DNA from 2 places in the Paenibacillus allorhizoplanae genome. Region 1 is predicted to be linked to the other one. Evidence: riboswitches for the same ligand, from Rfam matches in the RefSeq annotation. Region 1 holds a riboswitch; the other holds the start of a gene.

What was found. A riboswitch is a leader RNA that binds a small molecule or an ion and turns the genes downstream of it on or off. The one in region 1 is predicted to bind FMN.
Region 2: linked by a shared signal. The riboswitch ahead of ribD (bifunctional diaminohydroxyphosphoribosylaminopyrimidine deaminase/5-amino-6-(5-phosphoribosylamino)uracil reductase RibD) and the one ahead of L6I86_RS17030 (DMT family transporter) in region 1 are both predicted to bind FMN.

What each region holds. Positions count from the first base shown of each region.
Region 1 covers NZ_CAKMMW010000009.1:191,288-202,532, reverse strand. Annotated here, with positions in the region: gene L6I86_RS17055 (lamin tail domain-containing protein) at 1-3,771, opposite strand, end outside; gene L6I86_RS17050 (ATP-dependent DNA ligase) at 4,080-4,958, shown strand; gene L6I86_RS17045 (spore germination protein) at 5,105-6,634, shown strand; gene L6I86_RS17040 (GerAB/ArcD/ProY family transporter) at 6,627-7,739, shown strand; gene L6I86_RS17035 (Ger(x)C family spore germination protein) at 7,736-8,860, shown strand; FMN riboswitch at 8,917-9,063, shown strand; gene L6I86_RS17030 (DMT family transporter) at 9,250-10,155, shown strand; gene L6I86_RS17025 (GntR family transcriptional regulator) at 10,279-11,245, shown strand, end outside.
Region 2 covers NZ_CAKMMW010000002.1:684,758-696,002, forward strand. Annotated here, with positions in the region: gene L6I86_RS05785 (D-alanyl-D-alanine carboxypeptidase family protein) at 1-169, opposite strand, end outside; gene L6I86_RS05790 (SDR family oxidoreductase) at 385-1,143, opposite strand; gene L6I86_RS05795 (TetR/AcrR family transcriptional regulator) at 1,330-1,941, shown strand; gene ytfJ (GerW family sporulation protein) at 1,996-2,484, opposite strand; gene L6I86_RS05805 (DUF2953 domain-containing protein) at 2,624-3,328, opposite strand; gene scpB (SMC-Scp complex subunit ScpB) at 3,453-4,058, opposite strand; gene L6I86_RS05815 (segregation and condensation protein A) at 4,042-4,833, opposite strand; gene L6I86_RS05820 (site-2 protease family protein) at 4,850-5,491, opposite strand; gene ribH (6,7-dimethyl-8-ribityllumazine synthase) at 5,491-5,961, opposite strand; gene L6I86_RS05830 (bifunctional 3,4-dihydroxy-2-butanone-4-phosphate synthase/GTP cyclohydrolase II) at 6,027-7,256, opposite strand; gene ribE (riboflavin synthase) at 7,273-7,950, opposite strand; gene ribD (bifunctional diaminohydroxyphosphoribosylaminopyrimidine deaminase/5-amino-6-(5-phosphoribosylamino)uracil reductase RibD) at 7,967-9,076, opposite strand; FMN riboswitch at 9,309-9,489, opposite strand; gene L6I86_RS05845 (hypothetical protein) at 9,656-10,834, opposite strand; gene L6I86_RS05850 (peptidylprolyl isomerase) at 11,018-11,245, opposite strand, start outside.

The DNA of each region.
Region 1 (11,245 bases):
GTTGGCTGTATCTCGGTATTCGTTAGCACCGGATTCGAACAATAGATATAACTTTTCATTCCGTTCGATCATATTCTCCAACATAGGTGGAACGAGCATATCGTTATTACCAGCCGCTTTCGCATGACTATCCATATACCATACGGGTACACCGACGGCATTTACCTTCACGGTCGTATCGGCGGTTCCGTTAAAATCAGGCTTATTGTATTTCAAAAGATTGCTATCCCTGCTCCGCGAATAGGACTGACTAAGCATGATGCTGTCATGCAGCATCGCCATTCCTTGTATTTTATCCGGTATGGACAAAATCAAATCGGGAATAACCGTATTCGTTCCGTCATTTCTGCCGGTTGGCAGTACGTCAGTTTGGCTGTCTAATCGGTACCCAGCTACCCACGCGTATTGGTATGTATTGTCGCGGGTCAGCATCGTATGGCTGGAAGCCGTTGTGTAAGTAGGTGGGTAGTAGTACTCTCCTACCCATAGAACACCCTCTGCATAATTGGTAAAGGATGCGTTAGTGACCGTTGCAAACTTGTTTTCGAAGGATACGCCGCCTTTATCCGGGGCATTGATTAGGTCTGCCTTGCTCAATTGATAAATGGTTGACCCGGATGCAATCCATACATGATCCTTGCTGACAGCTACGCCCCCGGCATGGCCGTTATAAGGTACACTACCATCATATAGGTTTACATATTTGATCAATTGATCGGTTTGTGCATCGATGATCGACAAGGTGCTCGGACGTTTGTCTTCCATATAACTGGTGATGATAATCCAATCTTCATCTTTGTCGTACGCCATTCCTTGTGGAACGAAATCTTCAGCAAGTCCAGGAATAATGGCTCTTTCGCTGCTTACGTTCCATAGCATTTGGTAAGTCGAATTAAATGGATTTATGGCTCTTTCCGTTTGTGTGATACGTTGGTGCGTCGGCGTTGCTACGACTACTGCAGATCTCAGCGATTCGTTGTCAGAGGAATCGAGTGCGGATATCTCGAAGGAATACGAGATTCCTCCTTGAAGCAGTGGCACATTTAACGTTGTTTGCCCTATAGGTAAGATGATGTCTAAGAGTCCATCTTTGTAAACTTTGTAAGCGTTGAGATCCGATTCTATATTGGCGTTCCAACTAAGTGATACTTTACCTTCACCAGCAACAACAGTAACGCCAGTCGGAGCGGTGGGGGCAAGATCGTCTGTTTTCGTTTTTGGAGGCACCTGTCCATCCTGTAATACACCAGGTGACGTGGATTGCATTGTGCCGACCTTCCTCATGGTTGTCGATCCGTCAAACGGATAAGCATAGGTGATTGTCTTTTTCTCTGCAAAATCGGTCGCACCGTTATCGTTATATGTTGCACGTATAATCTCCGTTCCATTCGGGTCGGAAATCGCAAGCGTTTGCTGACCGGCATTGATAAGACCGTTGACGTCATTTATTTTGTATATGTTTCCTAGTGGTATATACTTTTCTGAATATGTATCGAAATAGTAGTGATTAAAATGCTCATCTGAATAGAAATCGAGTCCGACATTTCGAGTCCAAATGAGCTTAATTTCGCGCGGAGCGATCACGAACGATTGGTCGATCGTTTTCTCCCAGCTTTTCGTCACATCAGCACTCGTAAATTGCAGCTTGTAACCCACGAGATCTATCGAAGTATTGCTTGAGTTGAAAATCTCCACGAATTCATAGGCATCATAACTGGTAGGTGCCCCAGAGGGTAAGTAGTTTCCTGTGTCCGGAGAAAGCTCTGTGATTAGAAGCTTAGGCAGCATCGCTCCTGTAGGCGTCACTGTTACGATCTCGGAGTTCAACGATTCGTTACCAGCTGTATCTACTGCTGTAATCGCGAACGTATAAGGTCGATTATTTTGCAAATTAATGATAGTAGCGGTTGTACGATTTCCTAGCAGCGTTTGACTTAGAGTTCCATCCAAATACACATTGTAATAGGCGACATCTGCCGCAAGATTCGTGTTCCAGCTCAATTCGCTGCTGTTTGTTCTCGCTGTAGCCGTTAGTCCAGTAGGCGCGGCGGGTGCACTATGATCCGATGACGATGGTGGCTGCTGAGCGGCAAACACGGAGCCCGGTGTTGCGGCTTCGGTATATCTTAGCTTTCGCATTATGATCGTTCCATCCGTCGGATAGGTGAAATTAGCCCCCCGATTTTCCCCGACATCTACCGCGTCATAGGAAACCGTACTGATCGGTACATCGTTTGGAGCTGCAATGGATAACGTTCGAGGAGAGGCGTTGGCCATTCCTCCTAGAGCATCCACTTCACTAAGGCGATCCGTGGTCAGGTTCGTGCCGTAGCTCGTGTTAAAGCCTGCTAATGTAGCTGTATTCGTTGTGGAGTTACTTGTATTTTTGGCCCATAACACGACAGTTCCTTTTGGCTGAATTACGATATCGGACGTAATCGGCCATTTATAAACGGTCGGCGTTGAATAAATAACTTTATAGTCTTTTAAATGAATCGGATCGCTGCTTGTATTATAGATTTCAACAAATTCATAGGCATCAGGCGTGCCGCTGGTCATATCAATCTTCAGGCTATCCGGTACTACTTCCGTGATCATTAGGGTAGGATATTGTCGTGGTATAGTGGCGACTGCACCCGAGAGAGCTGATTCCTGGCCGACGTTATCAACGGCCGTAATCGTAAAATGATACGTGATATCGTTCGTCAATCCGGTTACCTGGTACGTTGTACCAGTTACGGTACCGGAAATGTCATTACCGTTCATATAAACCTTATAACCAGATACATCGGATTCCGTGTTGGCATTCCAGGTAATAGTTGCCGACGCTGGGCCGGCAACCGCCATCAATCCTGTAGGCGTTGAGGGAGGCAGATTACCATTCGTTAGCGTGGTTGTCCTGACTAACGTCCGCGGTGACTCGATTCCGCTCGTATTCTTTGCCGTGATTTGGAAAGTATATGCGGTTCCGCTTGTCAGGCCTACAATTGAATATGTCGTACTTGTAACGGTGTAAGCTTGCTGCGTCTCTGGCACATAAACGTTGTAACTTGCCAAATTCTCTTCCGTATTCGCCTTCCAACTTAGCGCTACACTGTCTATAGATGGCGTTGCCGTTAGGTCCGCTGGGATTGCTGGTTTTATTCCGGGAGAAGCTATTTGTCCGTTTGCAACTTTGGTTGTATCCAGATTTCCTGTGTATGTGTAAGTGACACTCTTATTGATGTTACTAGCGGTACCATCAGCGACGCCGTCGTTAATAAAAGCTCCGCTAATCACATTTCCGCTGCCATCGGCAATGGCGACACGACGCTTTGATGAGTCATGTAGCCCTTGGGCACTCGTCGTTAAAGCAATCTCGAATACGTTAGTTGTGGTCAGATTAACACCATAATTGAGGTTGAAGTCGCTTAACGGTACATTAGGATAATCGAATTTTTTTAACCAGAGGACCAAGTAGCTTCTTGGCCCGATAGTTTTGTTGGATATTTTCCAAGTATTACCTGCAGTTGTGTAAGGTGACGCAGTATAGTACTGTAATTTGAAGTTATCGAGATCGATCGTCTCTGATGTACGGTTGAAGATCTCTATATATTCATAGGGTTGTCCTGCACCACTTGAAGCTGGAACGATCTCGGAGATCACCAAGTCTAAGGGACTTACAGTAGCAGCATGGGCTGCCGGAACGCTTCCCAATCCAACGACATGCAATGTCAACAACGCGGCTACTAAGCACTTCGCGATCATTTTCGAAAAACTTTTTTTGTACAATGTTATTCCTCCATTTCGTTTGTGACTGTGAGAACGAAAAATCCGGAAATCTCAGGAAAAAACGATACATTTTATGCTACATGTCTACTCCTTTCTGCGAATGAACAACAAAAAGCCCTAACAACCACGATGAAAACACATCGTTTGGTGTTAGGGCCTCTCATTATCTCCTGGCCATGAAAACGCTTTTATTAAACTGTACGTTTAATATACTAGGTTTCTTCACAAAAGGGAAGATAGACTTGGAGGATTCTTTTATTTTATATAAGAAGCTCGGGAAACAGTTACCAATAGGCAGAAGGTTCATTGTGAAGTATCATTTAAGTCAGGGTGATAATAACATGTTCATTTCTCCTATGATGCTGTACAATGCCAAAAATAACCAGCCATTTGACAGTAAGAATCATATTGCGGAATTAAAATTAGATGGTTTACGATGTATTCTTTCCCATATGGATAAACTGTATGTGTATACGAGACACAATGATTTAATAACGCATAAATTCCCTGAGCTATTAAGATGCCCTGTACCGGAAGGCACCATACTGGATGGTGAATTAGTCGTGCTGGATGATCAAGGAAAACCTGATTTTGAAGCGATGTCCGCAAGGTTTTTATCTAGAAAAAATAAGAAACCTGTGGTTTTTTGTGCTTTTGACATTTTGCGATACAAAGGTATTGACGTCACGGGTTTAAGTTTGCTTAAGCGTAAAGAACTATTGAATCAGGCTTTTAAAGAAAATGAAAATTATAAAAAAGTTGAAATGTTTGAAGGAAATGCCATCGAGTATTATGAACAAGTTCGCGGCCGCGGGCTTGAGGGCATTATCATAAAATCCAAAAAAGAAAATTCCATTTATGAAATAAACAAACGCTCCATCCGCTGGCAAAAAGTAATTAATTGGACGTATGCAGATGTGTACATTTCTGGTTATAGAAAAAATAATTTTGCTTTACTGGTCTCAATTGATGCAGCAGATGGATCTAAGTTTCCTGTAGGCATTGTTGAATCAGGCGTATCACCTATCCACCAAAAAGTGATAGAAAGCGTGCAGAAACGCTTAGTTTTCAAGGAAGACAAGAATTTCGCCTATATGGAGCCGCGGATTATGGCGAGGGTTAAAACTAGAAGCTGGACCCTAAGCGGGAGACTGCGTTCACCGGAATTTATGGAATTTGTTATTTAAATTGTAATAAGGCTGAATTCACTAGGGAAGATAAGGTGAGTTCAGTCTTTTTCTGTATACATATACCCATTCATTTACATAATCTGCATGGATTCCGCGCATGATATTCCTACTATCGACACGTCGGGATTTTGGTGATTGCAACCATGTTTTCCATAAAAAATTTCTTGTTTAAACCCAAACCTAAGATTAATGAGCCCTATGTGACGGCGACTACATCCTTTAATTTCGTAGCAGAATTGACTCAAATGAACATACAATTTCAAGAAACGTTTCGTATGTTTCCTGATTTTGTTAGTAGAGAATTAACCCATAACATGACATATGGTGTTTACTATCTAAGTAATTTGGTGGATTCGGAGCTTCTTTTCCAAGAAATCCTCGATCGATTAATTGAAATAGAAGAGCGGACTTCCCCTGAGAAGTTGGTGGATTTGCTGCCAATAGGTCAGCTGTTATTGGACGATAATTGGTACCATATGCAGCAACATATCTTGCAAGGTTGGACGTATATCCACATTAGCGGGTATAAGTATGGCCTTCTGGCCAACACGATAAAACGAAGAGAACGAGCGTTGACTAAGCCTGAAAATGAGAGTCAAATTCTAGGGCCACAAATTGCTTTTACGGAAAATTTGGAAACCAATTTGGCGCTGATCCATCAATATTTGCCTAACCCGGATCTATGCGAAATCGCAATAAATATAGGCGAAAATACGAAAACGAGCGTTCACCTCGTCTACTTAAGCAACCGCGCTGATTTAGAAATGGTGACTCATATCTATAACCGCATTCAGGGGTTGGATCTGGGAGCGCTATTAGATGCAACGATTTTAGTTCAATGGCTGGAAGATAATCCTAGCTCTGCTTTTCCGCAAATGATCACGACTGAGAGGGTAGATCGAGCGATATTTCCACTTCTAGAGGGGAAGGCTGTTATCGTCGTTAGCGGCAGTCCGCAGATCATCATTTGCCCCAACACTTTTTTTGATTTTTTTAAATCAATTGAAGATTATTACTATAGATGGCTTACGGGCCTATTTTTACGCGGCCTGCGCATTGTGGGTATTGCGATATCCCTGTTTGCTACGGCAACGTATGTGGCTGCACTTACCTACCATTACGAAATTATCCCGCAGGCATTCCTTGTCCCTTTGGCCCAATCACGTGCAAGAGTACCTTTTCCTCCACTTGTAGAAGCGCTAATGCTGGAAATGATCATTCAGCTTTTAAGTGAGGCAGGTGCAAGACTACCATCCAAAGTAGGTCAGACGATGGGCATTGTTGGTGGTATTGTCATTGGACAGGCGGCGGTACAAGCTGGATTCACTAGCAATATTTTAATCATCATTGTTGCGTTGAGTGCCTTATCCTCGTTCACTACACCAGTGTTTGCCATGGCAAATACGATCCGTATTATTCGGTTTCCAGTTATCCTATCCGCAGGCATAATTGGTGGTTTAGGTATTGCTGTTAGCATTGCTTTTTTAGTTCTACATTTGCTGCGGCAATCCAGTCTGGGACAACCTTATTTCTACCCTCCTTATTCAATTGAAAATAAAAACAAACGAGATGGTCTCATAAGGATTCCATACAAATTGGCCCCGAAACGCTCCGTATTCGCCAATAATGGGGAGAACAACAACCTGAAGGGAAACACGGATATCGATGAGTAAAACACAACAAACCTACATGTATAGCAGTTTTTTACTCATGTTTATTATCCATGATGCTCTGGTGGGGGTTGGTCTCCCTGGTTATCAAAGAATTGTGTTTGGAATAGTAGGCCATGATGCGTGGATTGCTGTCTTGATTGCAGGTATCGTAACACAGCTAGTTGTCTGGCTGATGATTAGAACATTGGCGAAATTCCCAAATAAGGACCTTTATGAAATTCATTTACTAGTCTACGGAAAATCGCTCGGCAATGTCTTGAATCTCATCTATATCGTTTATTTCTTATTCGCTACGATTATTGTGATGCGCAATTATATTGAAATGATTCAGGTCTGGTTATTTCCTAACGCTCCGCAGTGGGTACTTTCGTTATTGATTACAAGTATCGTTTTTTATGGTGTAAATGGAGGCATACGAACGATTGTAGGGGCATGCTTCGTTTTTGTGACGCTCACGGTTTGGCTCATCTTTCTACTTTACTTCCCTTTGAGATATGCGGATTGGACAGGGGTATTACCCCTACTTGAAACAGATCTAAAGCATCTGAGTAAAGGAGTTCTTTCGATGTCGTTCACTATGACGGGATTTGAAATTCTCTATTTTATTTATGCGTATGCCAGAGATAAGTCCAAAGTCCAACGGTATACCCAAATCGGTTTAATGAGTGTCACTTTGGTGTACACATCTGTCATGTTTGTTTCTATTGTATTCTTCAGTGGGGGTGAACTTTTGAAGACAGATTGGGCTACGTTTACCATGTTGAAAATTATCAAATTTCCTTTTTTAGAACGGTTTGAGTATATAGGCGTTAGTTTGTGGCTCTTAGTGATAGTTCCTAATCTGCTCATGTACAGCTGGGCGGCGACTAAAGGGCTCAAACGTACGTTTTTATGGAAACAAAAATACTGGCTGTATCTATTTATGGGAGTTGCTTGTATCGCTTGTTCGTTCATTGACTCCCGGATACAGATTAATCAAATTAATGATCTTTTTGCTATGTGGGCTGTTTATATTGTATATGTGTATCCGGTGTTTCTCTTTGGAATTGTCCATATATATTTCTGGAGGCAGAAGAATAAGAGTCAGGCAGAGGTGAATGAATGAAAAGATTCAATATCATTTTCTTTATGTTGCTGGTATGCATTTTAGTTAGCAGCTTACATTTAGAGACAAATGTGTTGGAGAAATTAGGAATGGTGATAGCAGCCGGGTATGACCGAGGTGAAGGGGAAAAAATTAACGCTACCTATGTGATTCATCAGATCGATCCTAGTTCCAAATCATCTGTCATGACGATCACCTCTGAGGGGCTGACAAGTAAAGGGGCTCGCGTTGCTGCGAACCGTAAGTCGAATAAGAAGGTCGTTTCAGGTCAGCTTCGGGTCGCCATTTATGATTATAAACTTGCCCAGGCTGGACTCTTGCCATTGGTGGACACCTTATTTCGAGACGCCTCCATTGCTAGTACGGTTTATATGGCTGTCAGTAAAGACAGAGCAGAAGATCTATTAATGCATAAATATACTCAGTTCCCGGATGTCGGAACCTTTATTGTAGACGACATTGACCAGAATATTATGGATGAACAGATGGTTTCAGGCACACTTCATGAATTCCTCTCTGCCTTATATTCTACAGCAGATCCCATGGTACCGCTGCTACAACGAAAAGGCGATTCCATAGAGTTGAAAGATGTGGCTGTTTTCAGTGGTGACAAACTGGTAGGTACAGTAGACCCAAGGGAAGCTTTCTTCCTCAAGACAATACGGGATCGTTTTAAAGCGGGGAGTATCGAACTGTCCTTAGACTCGGATCAATTAGGTGATATCGCGAAGAAAGTACAAGATAAGACCGTACGTGTTGTGGTGGAGAATATATCTAGCGATAGCAGTAAAAAGTTGATCAGCCAGAACCCACTTAAGTTTCAAGTCAATATCAAATTGAAGGGAATGCTTACGGAAAGCTCTGCGCAGTTCGATCTCGGTAAAGCCAGTGTCATTCAAGCCCTGCAAAAAGGAATGAATGAAGAATCAGAAAAGCAAATAAATAGTTTACTAAAGAAATTAACTTCCTTAAATTCGGATCCGATCGGGTTTGGCGAAATTTTTCGGAGCCGAGTTTACCACTCGAATCTGACGAGTGAGTCATGGCATGAGATGTATCAATCGGCATCTTATGATGTTCATGTAGATATGGAAATTGTGCGGCTGGGTCAAATCCAATAACAGATAAAAATGGTTGCCATTTAAACTGTAACCTGATAGTATACACTTAATCGAATATGAACCTTCGGGGCAGGGTGCAATTCCCTACCGGCGGTGAGGATACCCGTGTGTATCTAAGCCCGCGACTCCCAGCCAGCAATGGTTGGGACTGACTTGGTGTGATTCCAAGGCCGACGGTATAGTCCGGATGAGAGAAGGTGAAGAACAAACTTGTTAAATTTCATTATTTAACAGGTCTGTTTGTCAATGCCCCCGCCATCAACATGAGCGGGGGTATTGTTCTTCGAGAAGGTTCAATTCAAAACGTTCTATAGGAGGTTTTTGAATTGGAAAATGTATTTAAGTTTGGTAGTAAAGGTGCAACTTCTCACCCCATACGTACGAGTGGTATGAGCGGGATCTGGTATGTTGCACTTGGCGCAACCCTGTGGGGACTGGACCCACTGTTTCGCATCTTATTATTGAAAAGTTTTACCTCGGCGCAAATCGTGTTCATCGAACATGTTCTATTGGCTATTTACGCTGTGCCCGTATTAATGAAATATCGCCGTACGTTAACAGGTAAACTCACTCTTGCTGTTATTGGCGCGCTGTTGTTCATTTCTTGGGGTGGATCGGCGATTGCCACCATTCTATTCACCGCGGCTTTCTCTCATGGCAGCGCCAATGCGATCTTGCTTCTGCAGAAATTACAGCCCTTATTCGCAATCATCTTAGCTCGTGTGCTGCTCAAAGAGACATTGCCGTCGAAGTTTTTTGCCTATATCGGGGTGGCACTGTTAGGGACCTATCTGCTTACGTTCGGCCTCGACTTGCCTGGCATGGGCTTGAAGGATTTAGGTACAATAAGTTGCTTATTCTCCATATTGGCAGCTGTATTGTGGGGAGGTTCAACGGTGATGGGGAAATTTCTGCTTCAGAAAAAGTTGGATTTCCCTGTCGTGACTTCACTTCGCTTCTTGCTGGCACTTCCACTTCTATCGATTGTTCTGTTAGCAAGTGGTGACCAATGGGGGCTGAACGGTTCGAGCGGTGAATTGACGATTATCGCGGTAAATTTGCTGTTCCAAGCCTTTTTCCCTGGCCTGCTTAGCATGCTTCTATATTATAAAGGTTTGTCCTCCACCAAAGCGTTCTTTGCGACGCTAGCTGAACTTGCCTTCCCTGCAGTGGGGGTCTGTATGAACTGGCTTGTATTTGGTCAAAAGCTGACGATAGGTCAGTTGCTTGGGTTTATACTTATCTGGTTGACACTATGGTTTATGAGTCGGCAGAGCAACCAGAGGGGGCAATAGAGGCTAAGGAACGAACTTCTAGTAACCCCCTCCCAACTCCCATCTTTTCAAAAAATGTATAACATGATATATTAATATCAACATATGATATAACATTTGGTTGGGAGTAGGGAGTGGGGAGCAATGTCGACAGATTCAAGACCCATTTATGAGCGAATTTATGAAACGCTGCGGGAAGAGATTCTACAACGCAAATATAACATTGGAGACCGCGTTCCTTCCGAGAAGGAATTGGCCGATGACTATAACGTGAGCCGGATCACAAGTAAGAAAGCGCTGGAGATGCTGGCGGAAGTTGGACTGATCGTCCGTAAGCCGGGGAAGGGCTCTTTTGTCGCGGATGAAAGCGAGCCATCAGCGGAAGCGTTGTCTTCCGAGGATCGGGCCAAACATAACTTGATCGGTCTTGTCATCACGGATTTCGGCAATACGTTTGGGACGGAAATGATTTACGGCATGGAGCGTGCCTCGGCCGACAACGACAGTTTCCTTGTGCTGCGCCGTTCTTTCGGCTTACCTGAGAATGAAGAGAAAGCGATTCGTTCGTTTCTCGAATTAGGCGTGGATGGCATCATTGTATTTCCTGCGCAAGGGGAGTTCTACAATGCGGAAATCCTGAAGTTAGTCATTCAGCAGTTCCCTTTAGTGTTGGTGGACCGCCACCTCAAGGGGGTAGCGGCAGCTTCGATCAGTACAGATAACATCAGTGCTGCACGCACAGGTACGGATTACTTGCTTGATTTGGGCCATAAGCAAATCTGCTTACTCACGCCGCCGCCTATGGATACAACGGCGATCGAAGATCGGATTGAGGGCTTCGTACGCGCCCACGCGGAACGCGGGGTTCTCGTGGACCGATCCCTGTGGTTGGACGAAATTACGTCTACGCTTCCGAATTCGTTCCATCAACCCAACATTAATCAAGATATCGAGTTGATCAAGACGCATTTGCGGAGCAATCCGCATATTACAGCTTTATTCGCGATGGAATATAATATAGCCTTACTAGCCAAGGCAGCTGTGGAGCAGATGGAACTTCAGATACCAGGGGACATTTCTATCCTATGTTTCGATAGTCCACCAACTACGC
Region 2 (11,245 bases), on a different contig from region 1:
TGTCCCCTTTTTCGCTATAAAGCACACGTCCTGACTCCACATCAACGAGCGAAGCACCGACTGCATTCGTATGAATGCTTGGCGGCGCGGCTTCTACATAGGTCCATGGCGCAATTAACAATCCAATCAAGGCACAGCAAATGACGATGAACTGGCTTTTGGTTTTCATTGGTTGGGTTATCCTCCTACACGAGCGAACTTGTACACTTTTTGATCGAATCCACTGTTGAAACTTTGTACAAGTATATGCGAGTGGACGAGGGATATGTCCTGAAAACGATCCAAAACAAAAAGGCCGTCCAGAAGTAGAAAATCTACATATGGATCAGCCTTCAATTAACGCAACTTGGCGTTTACGTCTTACTTATTCAATTTAGTTCGCGATTAGTACGCTGTCCAACCTGCATCCGCTGTAACCACAGTCCCATTAACAAAGCTCGCATCGTCAGAAGCCAAGAATAAAGCAACCTTTGCAATTTCCTCTGGCTCACCTGCTCGTGGATTTAAACCCATGCCAACCATTGCTCTTTCCATACCAAAAGGATTTGGGGCTGTAATCGTTGTTCCGATGTTTGTGCTCACACCACCAGGCGCGATGGCATTACAACGGATACCGAGATTCGCGTATTGAAAACCTACGTTTTTCGTGAATCCAACTACTGCATGTTTAGATGCCGTATACGCTGCACCCGCTCTGGATCCATTTAGTCCGCCTGCAGACGCTATGTTTACGATAACACCACTTTTTCTCTCTGTAAAAATAGGAAGAACTTTCCGAGTTGTTCGCATGACACCTGTTGTGTTAATAGCGAAAACTCGCTCCCATAGCTCGTCCGTAAGATCTCCAGCAGGGACAAAGTTATCCATAATACCAGCATTATTTATGAGAATATCAACGGTACCGTATTCTTTCACAGCCGTATCAATCATTTGTGCAACATCTTCTTCTTTTGCAACATTCGCTGCAACAGCAATTGCTGTACCACCTTTTGCTTCAATGCTAGTAACAACCGTTTGCGCCGCCTCAACCCGAAGATCCGAAACGATAACCGTAGCTCCTTCAGCTGCGAACAACTCTGCGATTGCTTTCCCCATACCTGACGCTGCTCCTGTAACGATAGCCACTTTTCCAGAAAGCTTCATGTGTAATTCCTCCAAATGTCATGTATTTTTGTGCGAATATCTCACTGAATTGTGCCTATAGAAACTCTTTCACTTGGAGTATAATAGAGTATCAGAAGTGTTACAATCAGTAAAAAATGATTGTTTGTAAGCTAACGTACAAAATGATTGATTTTGTTCACTAACGTCAAAAAGGAATGAACATGAATGTCAGAAATCACTAAAAAAACAGATCGCAGAATCGTTCGAAGCAAAATCGCTCTTCGAGAAGCCCTGCTGGCGCTGATGTCACAAAAGCCCTTTACTTCCATTTCAATAACCGAAATTGTAGAATTTGCTAACTATAATCGTGGGACATTCTATGCCAATTATGAAAGTAAGGAAGATTTGCTTGACGATATCATTGCCAATTTAACTGAGCAATTACTTCAATCCTTTCGAGCACCCTATGAACATGTAGAAGTATTTCGTATTCAAGAACTGCCTGCTAAATCCGTTATGATATTTGATCACTTTTTTCAGAACTCTTCTATTTATACCACGCTAATGAAAAGTGAAGTACTGCCCAAGTTGAAGGAAACCATGTTTAGTGCCTTAAAAAAAATCACACAAGAAGAATTAATCTACCCCGATCAAGATAAAGAGATCGATCATGAGTTGCTGAGTATTTATTCGATTCATGCCTTGCTTGGCCTTATTTTTCATTGGATTGAAAGTGAATTTAAATATTCACCTTCGTATATGCAAGATCAACTGATCAGACTGATTAACTGGCGTCCGGCCTCTGCTAAAACGGTCGTAAGAAGCTCTCACGATTGATGAATCCCCACAGAAAAAAGCTGTCCTCAAAGGACAGCTCATAATGACAAGAGGCTACACAATAAAATTCTGATTCTCAATATTGGTGACACTACTAGCCGCACTAGTCGTTGCTGGCGGCTTTGCTGACATTCCCTTGATCATACTTTGAATCTTGTCCACGACCTGCGGCGCAGAATCGATTAGGCGCTCCAGAATATGCGTTTGATTATCTAACGGCACAACCTTCACGCCATTCTTACCTACAACAAGGAAAGCAATTGGCGTAATGGATACCCCACCACCGCTACCACCACCGAAGGGGAGAGCAACTTTGGCATTGAGTGCGTCGCCACGGTTTATTCCGCCTTCGATTTCGATTTCGGAGTCGGTCACAAACTCACTACCACCGGCAGCGAAACCAAATCCAACTTTGGAGATCGGCATAATGACACTACCGTCTGGCGTTTCGACCGGGTCACCGACAATTGTGTTTACGTCGACCATCTCTTTTATATTTTCCATGGCGACTTTCATGAGGCCTTGAATCGGGTGTTCAGACATTTTCATATTCCTCCTTAGCGTTTTTTCACCATCATCATACGTTTCTTTACTGGCATCGAAAGCTCATGCATCGAGAACTCTAAAGAACTATTATGGTTCAGTTCTAGAATGCCCCTACTGGCATGGGGTTATGTAAAAATCACGAAGCAGGTTTGAATCTAGCTCTCGCCTTCAACGCGAACTGGATCCAGGTTCGAATACCTCCTTTGATTTTAGCTGCTCGATACAACAGCCGTATACCAGCTGTGACAGCGAACCATACCCGGATGCGACCGGCAAAACGAAACTCCGTTGCAAATTGCTTTTCATTATATTGTGGAATCACATCAATGCGCGGCTTCGCAATTAGCTTCACATAGCGGATTGTAAAGCCAAGCAATGATGACTTGATTCCCCATACGGCCCCCGTCGTTATCGCCGTTTCGGGAGCATCGCCAAGTCCTACACGAGTAATCCACTTAAGCTCTGTGCACTCCACTTTAGCTAAGGTCATCTTCATCCAACCATACAAATTCAGCGTATGCACAAGAACGTCTTTCGCTTCCTCGTAAAAGGCAATGACTTTATCTTTGGTAATATGTTCTTTCGTTTCATCTTTCAGCTTAGCGCTTTGTTTGGTCACTTTCTCTGACTTAATTAATATCCCTTGGGTGAATCCTTTGAATTGAATGATTGGAATGACATAACGGTATCGTACCAGCCCGAACAACCCTCGCATCTCCACGGAAAGCGTATCATTATCTTTTACCCGGGAGAAATAAAACTCACCGCGCATATAGCTGCATAGCACAACGATAATGGCAATGATGACAACCAAGACGGCCAACCCTACCCACAGCAACACTTACGCCTCCTTAGCCAAAATGAACGAAAACTCCACGCGCAAGATGAATTCTCGCAGGTGGAGTTAGTATGACCTCTAAAAGGAAATGAAATGCATGTATGGATAAGCTTTAACCTAACATGGTCTACTCAGAGTGCTCGTCACTCACGTCGTCTAGTGTCAATTGTTTCTGATCCCCGCTTAAGCGATCGAATAGCATCCGAGTTTCTTCTTCCAAATCAAAACTACCTTGAAAGTTAGCAGAGTCTGGTAATTCTTGGATCGAATTTAAACCGAAATACTCCAAGAATTGTTTGGACGTACCATATAAGATCGGTCTACCCACCGCATCTGCACGCCCTACCTCCGTAATTAAGTCCTTACCCGTTAATGTAGCGAGTGCTCGATCACACTTCACGCCGCGGATCTCTTCGATCTCAACGCGTGTGATTGGTTGTTTATAAGCAACGATGGATAACGTTTCAAGAGCAGCTTGTGAGAGCGAGGAACGTGATGGCGTATAAGCAAGTCTTTCAAAATACGGAGCATGCTCCGCTAATGTAGTCAGTTGGTATGCGCCAGCAACTTCTACAATTTGGACGCCACGCCCTTTACGCTTGAAATCTGTCCGCATATCTTTCAGCAGATCTTTAATCACATATGCATCAAGTTCCATCACCTCAGCAAGTTGCTTGAGATCTAGTCCTTCGTCGCCAGAGGCGAAGAGAAGTCCTTCAATAATCGATTTCATCTGTTGGAAGTTGAGTGTCAAGGTCGGTTCCCTCCTCTTTGGCTTGAATGACGATATCTTCAAAAATCTGATTTTGGTAGCATGTGATTTTCTTCATTTTCATCAACTCAAGGATAGCTAGAAAGGTAACAACAATTTCTTCCCGCGTCATCTCATAATCGAATAGCTTGGAAAATAACAGCTTACCACCTTTTATTTTAAGCAAATCAACAACTTCACGAATCCGATCCTTTACCGAGATTTCATCCCGTCTGATCCGTGCAACTACGTTCCGGTTTGCTAATTTGCGCAAAGTACGCTGAAAAGCAATCAATAAATCAGCAACATCCAACCCTTCCACAGGGTTCTCTTGAAGATCCGGCAGATACGGTGTTAAATCCTCGGGTTCACGTGTGTAAACGAGGCTGCGCTCCACCTCTTTGTCACGAAGCATATCAGCAATCGATTTATATTTCCGATATTCAATCAGCTTGGCAACGAGCTCAGCGCGTGGGTCTAACGAATCATCCATATCATCAAAATATTCGTCAAATTCAATAACAGGCGGCTTAGGTAAGAGCATTTTGCTTTTGATGGAGAGCAGAGTGGCAGCCATAACTAGAAACTCACTCGTAATATCTAACTCCAGCTCCTGCATTGCTTGTACATACCCAAGGTATTGATCTGTAATTTCTTTGATCGGAATATTGTAAATGTCGAGTTCATTTTTATCAATTAGATGAAGCAATAGATCAAGGGGGCCTTCAAATGCTTCCAACTTATAGGTAACCTTCATGTCGTTCTTCCCCTTGTCATAGTGAATAAAGATGCATGATAACCTTTACGGCGTAAGGATAAATTCCGCTGAGTGCCCATTGTCCAATCGGGGTCACCATTAAAACGATTACAAGAATAAGCGCTTTGGTCTGTTGTCTGTCTAGCCAACGCTGTTTCGGAGTCGAGACAAACCCTCGCCATACATACCATCCATCAAGCGGATAGAGCGGCAACAAATGAATGAGTCCAATCATTAAGTTAACGATAACACAATATTGTAAATACACACGCCACTGTTCCACGACGAGCGATTCCGATGCTGCACCAAGAAGGGCAGGTAAGTAAAAGTATAGCCACCAAAAAAATAGCACAAGAACAAGATTCGTGAGAGGTCCCGCAAGATAAACAAAGGTAAGAGATAGTTTTTTATTCTTGGGATAACGGTCTGAATCGACAGGCATTTTCTTGGACCAGCCATATGGCCCGAAGATGATCATCGCCAACCCCAAGACGTCAAGATGCGCCAAGGGGTTAAGCGAAAATCGTTTGCTATCACGAGCTGTTCGATCTCCTAGCAGCCAAGCGACCCCAGCATGCGCTGTATCATGTAAGGTCATAGCAATTAGGAAAGCAAACAGCCGCGGCAGCAGTGTTTCTAAATGGTAATAAGCCAGCATTAGGAAGAGAATTGCTTCGTCAAATTCGCCATTTCAATCGCAGTTACGGCAGCTTCCCAGCCTTTATTGCCTGCTTTCGTACCTGCACGCTCAACTGCTTGCTCAATGGAATCAGTTGTTAATACACCGAAGATTGTAGGAATACCTGTTTTCAAGTTAATAGCCGAAACACCTTTGGCCACTTCGCTGCACACATAATCAAAATGCGGCGTTGATCCACGAATAACGGCACCTAGGGTAATAACAGCATCATACTTGCCGCTTTCGGCCATTTTTTGCGCGATAAGAGGAAGTTCAAATGCACCTGGAACCCACGCGATATCAACTTCACTTTCATCCACACCGTGACGTTTTAACGCGTCTTGTGCGCCACCAAGTAGTTTGGAAGTAATAAACTCATTGAAACGTCCTACGACAATCCCGTATTTTAAATTTTGCGAAATTAAATGTCCTTCATAAATCGTAGCCATGGTAAGAATCTCCTTTTCTTTTGAACCGTATTAGTTTGGTATGTGATCTTCACTCATTCATAAAATTAAATGCCTTTGCCTACGTCGATAAAAGTAAGCATGTGGCCTAGCTTCTGTTGCTTGGTTTGCAAATAATTAAGGTTATCTTTCTTGCTCTCCATCTGAATCGGAACGCGCTCATCTACTTCGAGACCATAGCCTTCTAAGCCTTTGATTTTACGCGGATTATTCGTCAACAAACGAAGTTTCGAGATCCCAAGATCTTTGAGAATTTGAGCACCAATGCCATAATCACGAAGATCTGGAGCAAATCCAAGCTTAATATTCGCTTCTACGGTGTCTAATCCCTGCTCTTGGAGGACATAGGCCTTCAATTTATTGATTAAGCCGATACCGCGACCTTCCTGTCGCATATATAATAATACACCATTGCCCTCTTCATCAATCTGTTTTAATGCGGCGTCCAGCTGTGGACCACAATCACAACGATGAGAGTGGAACACATCACCTGTCAAACACTCCGAGTGCACTCGCACCAAAGTTGGTTTGGAAGGATCAATGGTCCCTTTAACTAAAGCTACATGTTCCTTATCATCCAATTGATTCGTATATGCAATCGCCTTGAATGTACCGAAATCCGTTGGCAGATCCACTTCAACCTCACGCTTCACCAACTTTTCTTGTTGATTGCGATAATGGATAAGGTCTTGGATCGTAATGATACTAAGCTCATGCTTCGCGGCAATTTCCATCAGATCTGGCACCCTTGCCATGGTACCATCTTCTTTGATAACTTCACAAATAACGCCTGCCGGATACGAATCAGCAAGAATAGCTAAATCGATTGCTGCTTCCGTATGACCTGCTCTGCGGAGTACACCGCCTTTTTTGGCAATCAAAGGGAAAATGTGACCTGGTCTACGGAAATCCTGCGGTTTTGTTGTCGGATCGATTAATCCTTGAATCGTTCTAGAACGCTCATGAGCTGAAATCCCTGTGCTTGTATCTGTATGATCAACAGAAACCGTGAAGGCTGTACCGTGATAATCGGTATTGCGTGCTACCATCGGAGGCAGATCTAGTTCTTTGGCTCTGTCTTCGGTAATCGGTGTGCAGACGAGCCCACGCCCTTCTTTAATCATGAAGTTGATCACTTCAGGGGTTGTTTTATCAGCAAGGGCGATAAAATCGCCTTCGTTTTCCCGATCTTCATCATCAACAACAATAATTACTTTACCTAACTTCAGATCCGTAAGTGCCTCTTCAATCGTATTGAACCGAATGGGTTGTGTCATATACACCTCTCCTAACTTACATAAAGCCATTATCTGCTAAAAAGCTTGCGGTCAGCTTACTTTTCTTAGGCTCTCCATTTCCGTGAGCAGAAGTTTCAGAAGGACCGAATTTGAGCAGTCGTTCCATATATTTGCCAAGAACATCACATTCAATGTTGACTGTATCTCCGGCTTTTTTATCGTAGAGAACCGTTTGCGCAAGTGTATGCGGGATAATCGAAACGGAAACATCGCTTTCTGTGACATCTACAACCGTCAAACTAATCCCGTCTATCGTGATGGAACCCCCTGGAATGATGTAGCGGAATATATGCGGATTCTCCGGTGCGAACCGGTAAACAACAGCATTCTCGTCCGGTATACGGGAAAGAATCGTAGCTGTAGCATCCACATGCCCTTGGACAATATGTCCGCCAAAACGGCCATTCGCTGCCATCGCCCGCTCCAAATTCACACGCGTACCCGATTGCAACTTCCGTAGATTCGTCTTCCGATACGTTTCAGGCATCACATCAACGGAGAAAGAATCACTATCATACGAAATAACCGTGAGGCACACGCCATTAACCGCAATGCTGTCTCCTAAATGGACATCTTCCAGTATTTTTTTGGCGCCAATAGTCAGCACCATGGCTTGCCCTCCACTATGAATGCGGCGCATGTGGCCGATTTCTTCAACAATGCCGGTAAACATGCCACTCCTCCATTCTCTAGCTCTTATACAACGGATAACCGGTTATACAAACATCCGGTCCGAATTGCTCGACACGCAGTCGGTCGAGCGTTATGGCGTCATCCATCTTCGCGTAACCGTCGAAGTGGATGTTCACAGGTGCTGCCTGACCCCCGCCGATAATTTTCGGCGCGAACATCAGCACCAGCTTATCAATCAGGCGCCGCTCCAGCATGGCGCCGTTCAAGCGGCCTCCACCCTCGAGGAGGATGGAGCCGATCTCGCGCTCGCCGAGCTGCTGCATGGCGAGCGTCAGGTCCACCTGCGGGCCGTCCCCGCAGGTGAGGACCGTGACGCCGCGCGCTTCCAGCGCGGCACGCCGCTCTGCGGGCGCCTGTGCGCTCGCGAGCAGGATCGTCGGCTGACGATCCTGCTCGGTGAGCACGCGGGCGCCGAGCGGGACTCGCAGCTGCGAGTCCGCGATGATGCGTACCGGCTGCACAGCCGGTACGTCGCCTCGCGTGCTCAGCTGCGGGTCGTCGGCGATGACCGTCTGCACGCCGACGAGGATACCCTGATGCCGATGGCGTAGGGTATGAACAAAAGCTCGCGACTCCGCGGATGTAATCCACTTGCTGTCGCCCGTTTTGGAAGCGATGCGGCCGTCTAGGGTGCTCGCGGTCTTCATCGTCACAAAAGGCATACGCGAGACGATGAATTTATTGAAAACCTCGTTCAGCTTCGCGGATTCTTCACCTAGTAAGCCTACGCTCACATCCAAACCGTGCGCGCGCAGCTTGGCGATTCCCGTCCCAGCAACTACCGGATTCGGATCCGTGGTAGCCACGACAACACGAGTTACACCAGCTTCGATGAGGCGGTCACTGCATGGCGGTGTTTTGCCATAATGACTGCAGGGCTCCAAGGTCACATAAGCTGTACTCCCCTTAGCTTCTTCGCCCGCCATACGCAACGCCAAGACCTCTGCATGCCCTTCACCACGCTTCAAATGTGCACCCATGCCAACAATGCGGCCTTCTTTGACAAGAACACAGCCGACTACAGGATTAATCCCCGTTTGTCCGAGTGCACTCTCCGCCATTTGAAGCGCAAGTCTCATATAGGTTTCGTCATTCAACAGCCCCATGGATGTTCACCGCCTTCTTAATCCAATCATTGATTCTAATGCAAAAAAGCCCCTTCCGCTTACGGATGGGGGCCAGAGATTGTTTAGATAACACGAATAAACTTCAGCTATTACGCTTGTCACATTTTTGATCAAATCAAACAATACCGACGAGGTAGTCACTTTGGACAGACCTGCCGAATTTAGGTTAATGTGAAAAAATGAACAAGCATGCTAGCGAATTGGCATTCGCATTTTCCTTCTCCCATCCAGACTATACTGTCGGTCCCGGAATTCCACCAGGTCAACCGTAGCGAAGCTGTTGTCAGGTACCGCTAGCTTCACAACGGGTCACGGACTGATCGCAACCATGTACACGTACATGCATACGAATCACCGCCGGTGTGGAATTTCACCACGCCCCGAAGGTTTTGCATACTGTAAAAGAAATTAATAACTAAACCTTAGCTACTAATTTCTTTATTACACAAAAATTTATCACTCACGCATGAAAATTGCAAGGTCTTTTTTCATTTTTTCTGATAAAACTTGTCGGAATTAATGGATTTGGAACTCATCCTTGTTGAATTTACTATGATTTCATTGTTCTAATAATGCAATATCTGAACAAATCGTTCCTTCTTCCCAATGAGGATTCGCATAGCCTGCGGGTGCATTCAGATATGTCAACCAAGCCTTGTCGAAGCCAGCTTTCTTCTTGGCCGATACACAAGCGTTTCGTTGGTCAACGCCTCTGTTCACCTCCGTTAAAAGTTCTTTCCGCAGCAGTGAATAACGTTTGATCGTACGGTCGAACTCAGCTTCCTTATCGGAATTTATCCCACCCTGTACCCACTCACCTTCAAAAATAAAAGCATAATCTTGATAAGACGCAGCTTTCATCTTGATGGCTTCTGAATAATCACGTAACGCCTGCTCCCTGTATCCATGCGATTCAGCCCACATGCCATTTATCAGACGATGATACGGTGTAGGTGATTGCACATAGCTGCGCTCAGTCCGTTTAAGCGTATTTTCAACAACTGCATACGTCTCGGTGAATTCCTGCTGCCACGGTCCCGCTCCAACTGAACCGATTAGCCCACCTGACAGCTGAAGCTTCTTATCTCGAATTTCCGCTTTGGATTCACTGGCTATCACAGCTGTTCCCACGTATGTTTCAAGTTTTCTACCTACCCATGAAGACACGGTATATTCGGAAAAAGTGGTGTGTGCGCCGCTATTAATAGATACCCAAACAACCTCTGGCTTGTTATCACCTGTAAGATCATCAATGGTCATGACCTTTGTTCGACCGTTATTCGCAGATGAAAAATTTAAATACTGAAGGATGTACTGGCTATCTTCAAAATCAATGATGACCCCATAAGACTTTCGTTCCTGTACCACGCCTGTTTGCTCATCCCGAATATCCTCAACTAGCACAGTTACCCATTCATTCGAAACGCCATCTTGATCTAGATCCGTCTGGATGACGCTTAACAACTCATTCTTTGAATCGTATGGCCATACGCGTGTTTGAAGCCATTTCGTCATATCAGGCATAGGTTCACTGAAGTGGCTAAGCTCTATTCTAAGCTGCTCAATCAAAGGTCGCCTCACCGTTTCTGAGGGCGTTTTAGCTACATCTACATCTGAGATCAAGGAGACATGTTGCGAGCTTTGAACGGTTAGTGTGGGCCGCTCTTTTCCTGTCAAAGTGAATAAACAGAGTATACCTATACCTGCTCCTACATACATAAGCCATTTCTTTTTCAAACAGACATCACCTTTCATACGTATTCCCTTTTTAAGTTTGACGTATCCGGGTTCAGATAGGTTCTGCTTGAGGTGTTGGTTACGGAGTAACTAAGATACGGGATTCGGGGGAGAGCCCCTCACATATCCCCAATTACAAAAAAACTGCCCAGACCTAAGTCTGAGCAGTTCATATGACAGAAATTATACTTCTACAACTTCTACTTTTTCCATTTTGTCTTTGCCTTTGAATGCATCAACAAGCTCCATACCTTTGGATACTTTACCGAACACCGTGTGTCCGCCATCCAAATGTGGTTGCGGTTGGTAAGCGATGTAGAATTGGCTTCCGCCTGTGTTACGACCCGCATGTGCCATCGCTAGGGAGCCGCGCTCATGTTTGTTCGGGTTGATTTCACAGTTGATTTGGTA